DNA from 2 places in the Pandoraea sp. NPDC090278 genome. Region 2 is predicted to be linked to the other one. Evidence: riboswitches for the same ligand, from Rfam matches in the RefSeq annotation. Region 2 holds a riboswitch; the other holds the start of a gene.
The links. Region 2 has a riboswitch for thiamine pyrophosphate ahead of thiC (phosphomethylpyrimidine synthase ThiC). Riboswitches for the same ligand answer to the same signal wherever they lie in the genome.

Region 1: it holds a riboswitch for thiamine pyrophosphate, as region 2 does, so the genes downstream of both, ACIQWO_RS24720 (FAD-dependent oxidoreductase) here and thiC (phosphomethylpyrimidine synthase ThiC) in region 2, are expected to answer to the same signal.

Annotation. Positions count from the first base shown of each region.
Region 1 is NZ_JBIVYJ010000008.1:106,965-110,372, reverse strand. It holds gene ACIQWO_RS24730 (thiazole synthase) at 1-755, opposite strand, end outside; gene thiS (sulfur carrier protein ThiS) at 757-954, opposite strand; gene ACIQWO_RS24720 (FAD-dependent oxidoreductase) at 971-2,113, opposite strand; TPP riboswitch at 2,247-2,366, opposite strand; gene ACIQWO_RS24715 (ABC transporter ATP-binding protein/permease) at 2,626-3,408, shown strand, end outside.
Region 2 is NZ_JBIVYJ010000007.1:137,767-141,174, forward strand. It holds gene ACIQWO_RS23525 (hypothetical protein) at 1-1,424, shown strand, start outside; TPP riboswitch at 1,524-1,622, shown strand; gene thiC (phosphomethylpyrimidine synthase ThiC) at 1,696-3,408, shown strand, end outside.

The DNA of each region.
Region 1 (3,408 bases), on a different contig from region 2:
GCGGCGCGCCCTGCCTTGATCGCACCGGCGAACGCACCGGCCATCTCCACCGGTTGCGCGGCGAGCGCAACGGCGGTGTTGAGCAGCACGCCGTCGTAACCCCATTCCATCACCTGACAGGCGTGCGACGGCAGACCGAGGCCCGCGTCGACGATCAGCGGCGTATCCGGCAGACGATCACGCAACAGACGCAGACCGTACGGATTGATCACGCCCTTGCCGGTGCCGATCGGCGCACCCCACGGCATCAGCGCCTGACAGCCGACGTCGAGCAGTCGACGGCACAGCACCAGATCTTCCGTGCAGTACGGCAGGACCTTGAAGCCCTCGCGAATCAGTTGCTCGGCGGCCGTCACCAGACCGAACGGATCGGGCTGAAGCGTGTAGTCGTCGCCGATGAGTTCGAGCTTGATCCAGTCGGTCTCGAAGACTTCGCGCGCCATTTGCGCCGTCGTCACCGCTTCCTGCACCGAATGGCAGCCCGCCGTATTGGGCAGCACCGGCACCGCAAGGCGGCGCAGCGTGTCCCAGAAATGACCTTCCGACGCTTGCGCCCCGGTGCCCGAGAGTTGACGGCGCAATGCCACCGTCACCATGCCCGGGCGCGCCGCGTCGATGGAATCGTTCAGCGCTTGCAGCGACGGATAACGCGCCGTGCCGAGCAAAAAGCGGCTGCCGAAGCGGGTGTCGTAGAGCGTGAGCGCGTCACGCGTGCTGCTGGCCGCCACGTTGTTCGATTCGGTGAATGCGTTCATTTCAGCCTCCGGCCACCGGTTGCACGACATCGATCTTGTCGCCCTGCGCGAGCGTGCGCGCGGCGTACTGCGTCTTGGGCACGAATTGCCCGTTGATCGCCGCCGCGAAAGGCGGCTTGGCGCCGTAGGCGGCGAGCGCCTCGGCCAGCGTCGCCGTATCGGCCACGCTCAGCATCTGTTGATTGATATGGATGTCCATTGACTACCGCTTCCTCTCATGCCTGACGAAACAGGTCCGGCCACGGCCGGCTGGCTCGCCACGTCTCCCAGTCGAACGCGTCCGCCGATCCCGACGGCGCGTCCTTCGTTTGCATCAATGCCTGCGCCAGTGCGCACGCCTCGCCGGTGACCGCCGGGGCGAGCAGATAGCCGTGACGGTACAGACCGTTCACGCGCAGCAACCGTGCGCCGTCCCACTGCACGCGCGGCAGATGGTCGGGCAGCGCCGGGCGGCAATTGACGTTCAGCTCGACAATGCGCGCTTCGCCGAACGCCGGGTTCAGCGAGTGCGCCGCCGAGAGCAGTTCGAGCGCCGAGCGCACGGTCATCGGCGACATGTCTTCCGATTCGAGTTCGGTCGCCCCGATCACGTACAGATCGTTTTCCTTGGGCGCGATGTAGATCGGATAGCGCGGGTGCAGCAAGCGCACCGGGCGACGCAGACCGATCCCCGGCGCGTGAATGCGCACAACCTCGCCACGCACACCGCGCAGTTGAGTGAGCGCTTCGCGCGCGCCCAGTCCGCGACAGTCGATGACCAGACCGGCATCCGGATATGCGCCCTCGGCAATTTCCGTGTTCCAGTGCAGGTCCGCACCCGCCTTCGCAAGGCCTGCGGCCAGCGCACGCAACAACTGACGGTTGTCGAGCTGCCCTTCGTTCGGCAGCAGCCAGCTTTCCTGGAAACGTCCCGCGAGCGCCGGCTCCACATCCTTCAGTTGTGCGCCGGAAATCCGTTCGACGCCGCCACGCAGCAGTTCGGGCGGCGCATTCGCGCGCATCCGACGATCGAACATCACGGCCTCGGCGCGGTCGGGCTGATGCCACACGACCAGCGTGCCGTTGCGTTGGAAGAAGACGTGTTCGGGAAGGCCGTCGATCAGCGCGGGCCAGCGCTCAAGTCCGACCGCGCCCATCTCGACGATGCTCGGCTCGGCCACGGCGGCCTCGGCCAGTGGCGCGAGCATGGCGGCAGCGACCCAGCCAGCAGCGGACGAGCCATCGGCATCGCCCCGCTCGTACAGCGCGACGCGCGCGCCTGCGCGAATCAGTTGCCACGCCAGCAGACGGCCGGACAGCCCGCCGCCCAGCACGGCAATGTCAGGACGCGACGTAGAAATAGCAGCCGTCGCGCTCATACGCACATTGCCGCGCAAGCCATCACGGCGCGCAGGCACTCAGGGGAATACGAAGAATGTTGTGGAAGGCAACGCATGGGGCCCTTTCCTCATGAAAGCAAAAGGACGAAACGGTGATGGCCACCTTACCCCAATGGAGGAGTCGGAAACTTCCCACGCCGGTATTACCCGGGTCGGGTGCAAAGGGTCTCTCTCAGCCCCGTGACTTCTTTGACGTGACTACGCCAGTTACGGAGCACCCCTGTTTCGCCCGCAGCCATTACAACATAGATGCCGACGCCCGTGCAAGCTGGCTTCCCGGGCGATTGCACGCTCGTCGCGTCTCGTTTTTTGAGATCCTCAGCCCCTGATTCGGGCCGCTTGTAACGGTCCGTAAACTGAAAATCCCCGTCACGCGCGGCTCAGGACGCAAATCGTGCAACGCACCATCGGGAACTGCGGTCAAATGGGCCATATGTGCGAAACGTATAGATAACAACGTTGCCCCACTGCGGCCGCGCCGCCCGACGATCATGGCCAACACGCCGACCCACACGCCACTCGCCCCGCACCCCTCGGGCGACACCGCCGCACCGCCGCCCAAACCACCCAAACATCCCACCGCCTGGCAACTGATCCGTCCCTACTGGGTCTCGGAGAAGCGTTGGGAGGGCCGACGCTTGCTTGCGCTCGTGATCGCCCTGAACCTTGCCGTCGTGTTCATCAACGTGCGGCTCAACGCGTGGAACGCCAGCTTTTACGACGCGCTCGACAAGCGCAACTGGCCGGTCTTCAAGTCGTCGCTCGTCGAATTTGCGGTGCTGGCATTCAGCTTCATCATCATCGCGACGTTTCGCACTTACTTCCGTCAGATGCTGGAGATCCGCTGGCGACAGTGGGTGACGGACGCGAACCTCACGAAGTGGTTCGCCCATCGCGCCTACTACCGCATCGAGCGCGATCACCTCGCCGACAACCCCGATCAGCGTATTTCCGAAGACATCCGCACGCTCGTCAATTCGTCGCTCGCGCTGTCGCTCGATCTGTTGACGACGCTCGTCTCGCTGTTCTCCTTCATCACGATTCTGTGGACGATCTCGGGCGCGGTGTCCTTCGCGCTGGCAGGCATGAATGTGACGATTCCGGGCTACATGGTGTGGGTCGCGGCGCTGTACGCCATCGTCGGCTCGTTCCTGATCTTCAAGGTCGGCCGCCCGCTCGTCGGACTCAGCTACCGGCAGCAACAGGTCGAAGCCGACTTTCGTTTTCTGCTGGTGCGGCTGCGTGAATCCGCTGAGCAGGTCGCGCTCTATCGT
Region 2 (3,408 bases):
ACTTTGCGCGATGGGGCGTCGCGGTCGGCTGGGGCGACGACCGTCAAGCCGACGTGCGTCTGCTGCCGACACGCGGACGTGGAAAAGGCCCCTTCTGGCTCGCCGCGCACGAGATGTCGCGCATCAAGGTCGCCATCGGCGACACGACCCCTGCCGATCCGCGCCGCGCTATCGCCGCGTTTCTCGGTCTGCCGCAGGACAGCACGCCCGACGCCCAGCCACCCGCGCTCGATTACGTCATGCAGGACATTGCGTTCTGGCATCACCTGACGCTCGGCAAGCGCGACATGCAGGACGGCGTGTTCTTCGCGCCGTCGCCGCCTTCGACGCAAAGCGAAGCCAGACGTCAGCGCACGGGCGCGATCCCGTCGTTCCATGCGGCGCAAGTGTGTGCCGTGGACGACGTACAGCGTGGCATTGCGCTGCTTGCCGAGACCATCGTGTGGCGTCGCATGGGAGACGCCGCGCGTACGAAGCAGACGTTAGCCACGCTCGCGGCCACCTTCGGTGCGAGCCAGCCCGGCTCGCCGACGTTACGCGCCATGCACTGGATCGTGCAGGCATGGCAGGCCTACGCATTGCGTGACGAGCCGGGCGCGTTCGCGCATCTGCAACGCATCAGCGACGACGCGTCGCTCGCCCCGTGCCTCGTCTACAACCCGCGCATCCGCTTTGAAAGCCGTAATCTCCAGGCATTGCTGCACAAATCGCACGCCGCGCGCAATGGTCCGATGCCTGCCCGTGCGCAATCCGCCGCCGACGCGCTGGCCGCCTTCTCGGACGCCCTGCAAGCGGCGTTCGAAGCCGACTCCATCGAGCTGGCCCAGCACGTCGCCGCCAACATCGGTCTGTCGCTCTGGCTGTTCTGGCAAGGGGCACTGATCGATCCGGGCAGGCGACTTGCGGCGGCCGAAGTCCAGCGTCAGGCATTGCGATGGATCGGTTTATCAGAGTGGATTTGCGATCGCTTCGGCGTGGGCGGGAATTCCGTCTGGAATACGGTGTTCCTGCTGCGCATTGCACGCGGTGCTGTGCCGGTGCGACGCGATCCCGATCTGGAGACGCTGCGCGCGAGTACGCCCCTCGCGGTCGACGCCTTTCTCGATGCCGTCCAGCCATTCGGCGCGCCCTTCTCCCGCGCCAAGGGTTTCCTGCGTTGGACGGATGTCGTGGCCACCACGCTCGCCGACCACGAGGAAGGACGCGTGCGCTTCGAGCCATTGCAGCTCGCCAACCTGTGGTTCGAAATGCTGTGGTTCGCGCTGCATCAGGACGGCGACTCGCCACAGGCATTCCACGCTGCGCAATCACTCGGTCGTGTACTGCCGATGCTGCCGCCGCCCGACCGTCGCTTTTTCCGCGATGCGCTACGTCTGATGCCGCGCGACTTTCAACGCGAAGTGCGGGTGGCGCAGGACGGTTGACGCGCCCATCGATATGTCGCACCGCACCATTTTCAGTTCACGTTTTTCGGGACACATCGTGCTTGTTTTGCCCCGCGTGTCGGTGTATCGTTGCCGCAAAGCTAAGCGCAGGGGTCCTGCAACGTGAGTTGTGGGTGAGAAATACCCTTAGAACCTGATCTGGATAATGCCAGCGCAGGGAGCGTAGAAATTCCTCGCCCCCGTTCATGCTCCTGAGCCGCTTTGCGCCGAAATTGTCGGCGTCAACACGTGCCCCGCCAGGAGACATTGCATGAACGCCAATCCGAAGTTCCTCTCAGCCAACGCGCGCGTGGACGAAGCTGCGATCGCACCGCTGCCCAATTCCCGCAAGATCTACGTCGAAGGCTCGCGCCCGGACATTCAGGTCCCGATGCGCGAAATCTCGCAAGCCGACACGCCCACGAGCTTCGGCGGCGAGAAGAATCCGCCGATCTACGTCTACGACTGCTCGGGCCCGTACACCGATCCGAACGCGACCATCGACATCCGCTCCGGCCTGCCCGCGCTGCGCGCGAAGTGGATCGAAGAGCGCGGCGACACCGAAGCCCTGCCGGGCCTGTCCTCGGCCTACGGCCTTGAGCGCGCTAACGACAGCGCCACCGCTGACCTGCGTTTCCCGGGCCTGCATCGCACGCCGCGCCGCGCCAAGGCGGGCAAGAACGTGACGCAGATGCACTACGCGCGTCAGGGCATCATCACGCCCGAAATGGAATACATCGCGATTCGTGAAAACCTGCGTCGTCAGGAATACATCGAAAGCGTGCGCGCCGCCGGTCCGCAGGGCGAGCGTCTCGCGAAGCTGCTCTCGCGCCAGCATCCGGGACAGCATTTCGGTGCCAGCCTCCCCGAGCAAATCACGCCGGAATTCGTGCGCGACGAGATCGCACGCGGGCGCGCCATCATCCCGAACAACATCAACCACCCGGAATCCGAGCCGATGATCATCGGCCGCAACTTCCTCGTGAAGATCAACGCGAACATCGGCAACTCGGCCGTGACGTCGTCGATCGGCGAAGAAGTGGACAAGATGACGTGGGCGATCCGCTGGGGCGGCGACACGGTCATGGATCTGTCGACCGGCAAGCACATTCACGAAACGCGCGAGTGGATTCTGCGTAACAGCCCGGTGCCGATCGGCACGGTGCCGATCTATCAGGCGCTCGAAAAGGTCAACGGCAAGGCCGAAGATCTGACGTGGGAAATGTTCCGCGACACGCTCATCGAGCAGGCCGAGCAAGGCGTCGACTACTTCACGATCCACGCCGGTGTGCGTCTCGCGTATGTGCCGATGACGGCTAACCGCATGACGGGTATCGTCAGCCGCGGTGGCTCGATCATGGCCAAGTGGTGCCTCGCGCATCACAAGGAAAGCTTCCTGTACACGCACTTCGAAGAGATCTGCGAAATCATGAAGGCGTATGACGTCGCGTTCTCGCTGGGTGATGGTCTGCGTCCCGGCTCGATCTACGACGCCAACGACGAAGCGCAACTCTCCGAACTCAAGACGCTGGGCGAACTCACGCAAATCGCGTGGAAGCACGACGTGCAGGTCATGATCGAAGGCCCGGGCCACGTGCCGATGCAGCTCATCAAGGAGAACATGGATCTCCAGCTCGAGTACTGCGACGAAGCCCCGTTCTACACGCTCGGACCGCTGACCACGGACATCGCCCCGGGTTACGACCACATCACGTCGGGTATCGGCGCGGCCACCATCGGCTGGTACGGCACGGCCATGCTTTGCTACGTCACGCCGAAGGAACACCTTGGCTTGCCGAACAAGGACGACGTGAAGGAAGGCATCATCACGTACAAGCTCGCCGCCCACGCAGCCGACCTCGCCAAGGGTCACCCGGGTTCGCAGATTCGTGACAATGCGCTGTCGAAAGCACGCTTCGAATTCCGTTGGGAAGACCAGTTCAACCTCGGCCTCGACCCGGACAAGGCGCGTGAATTCCACGAC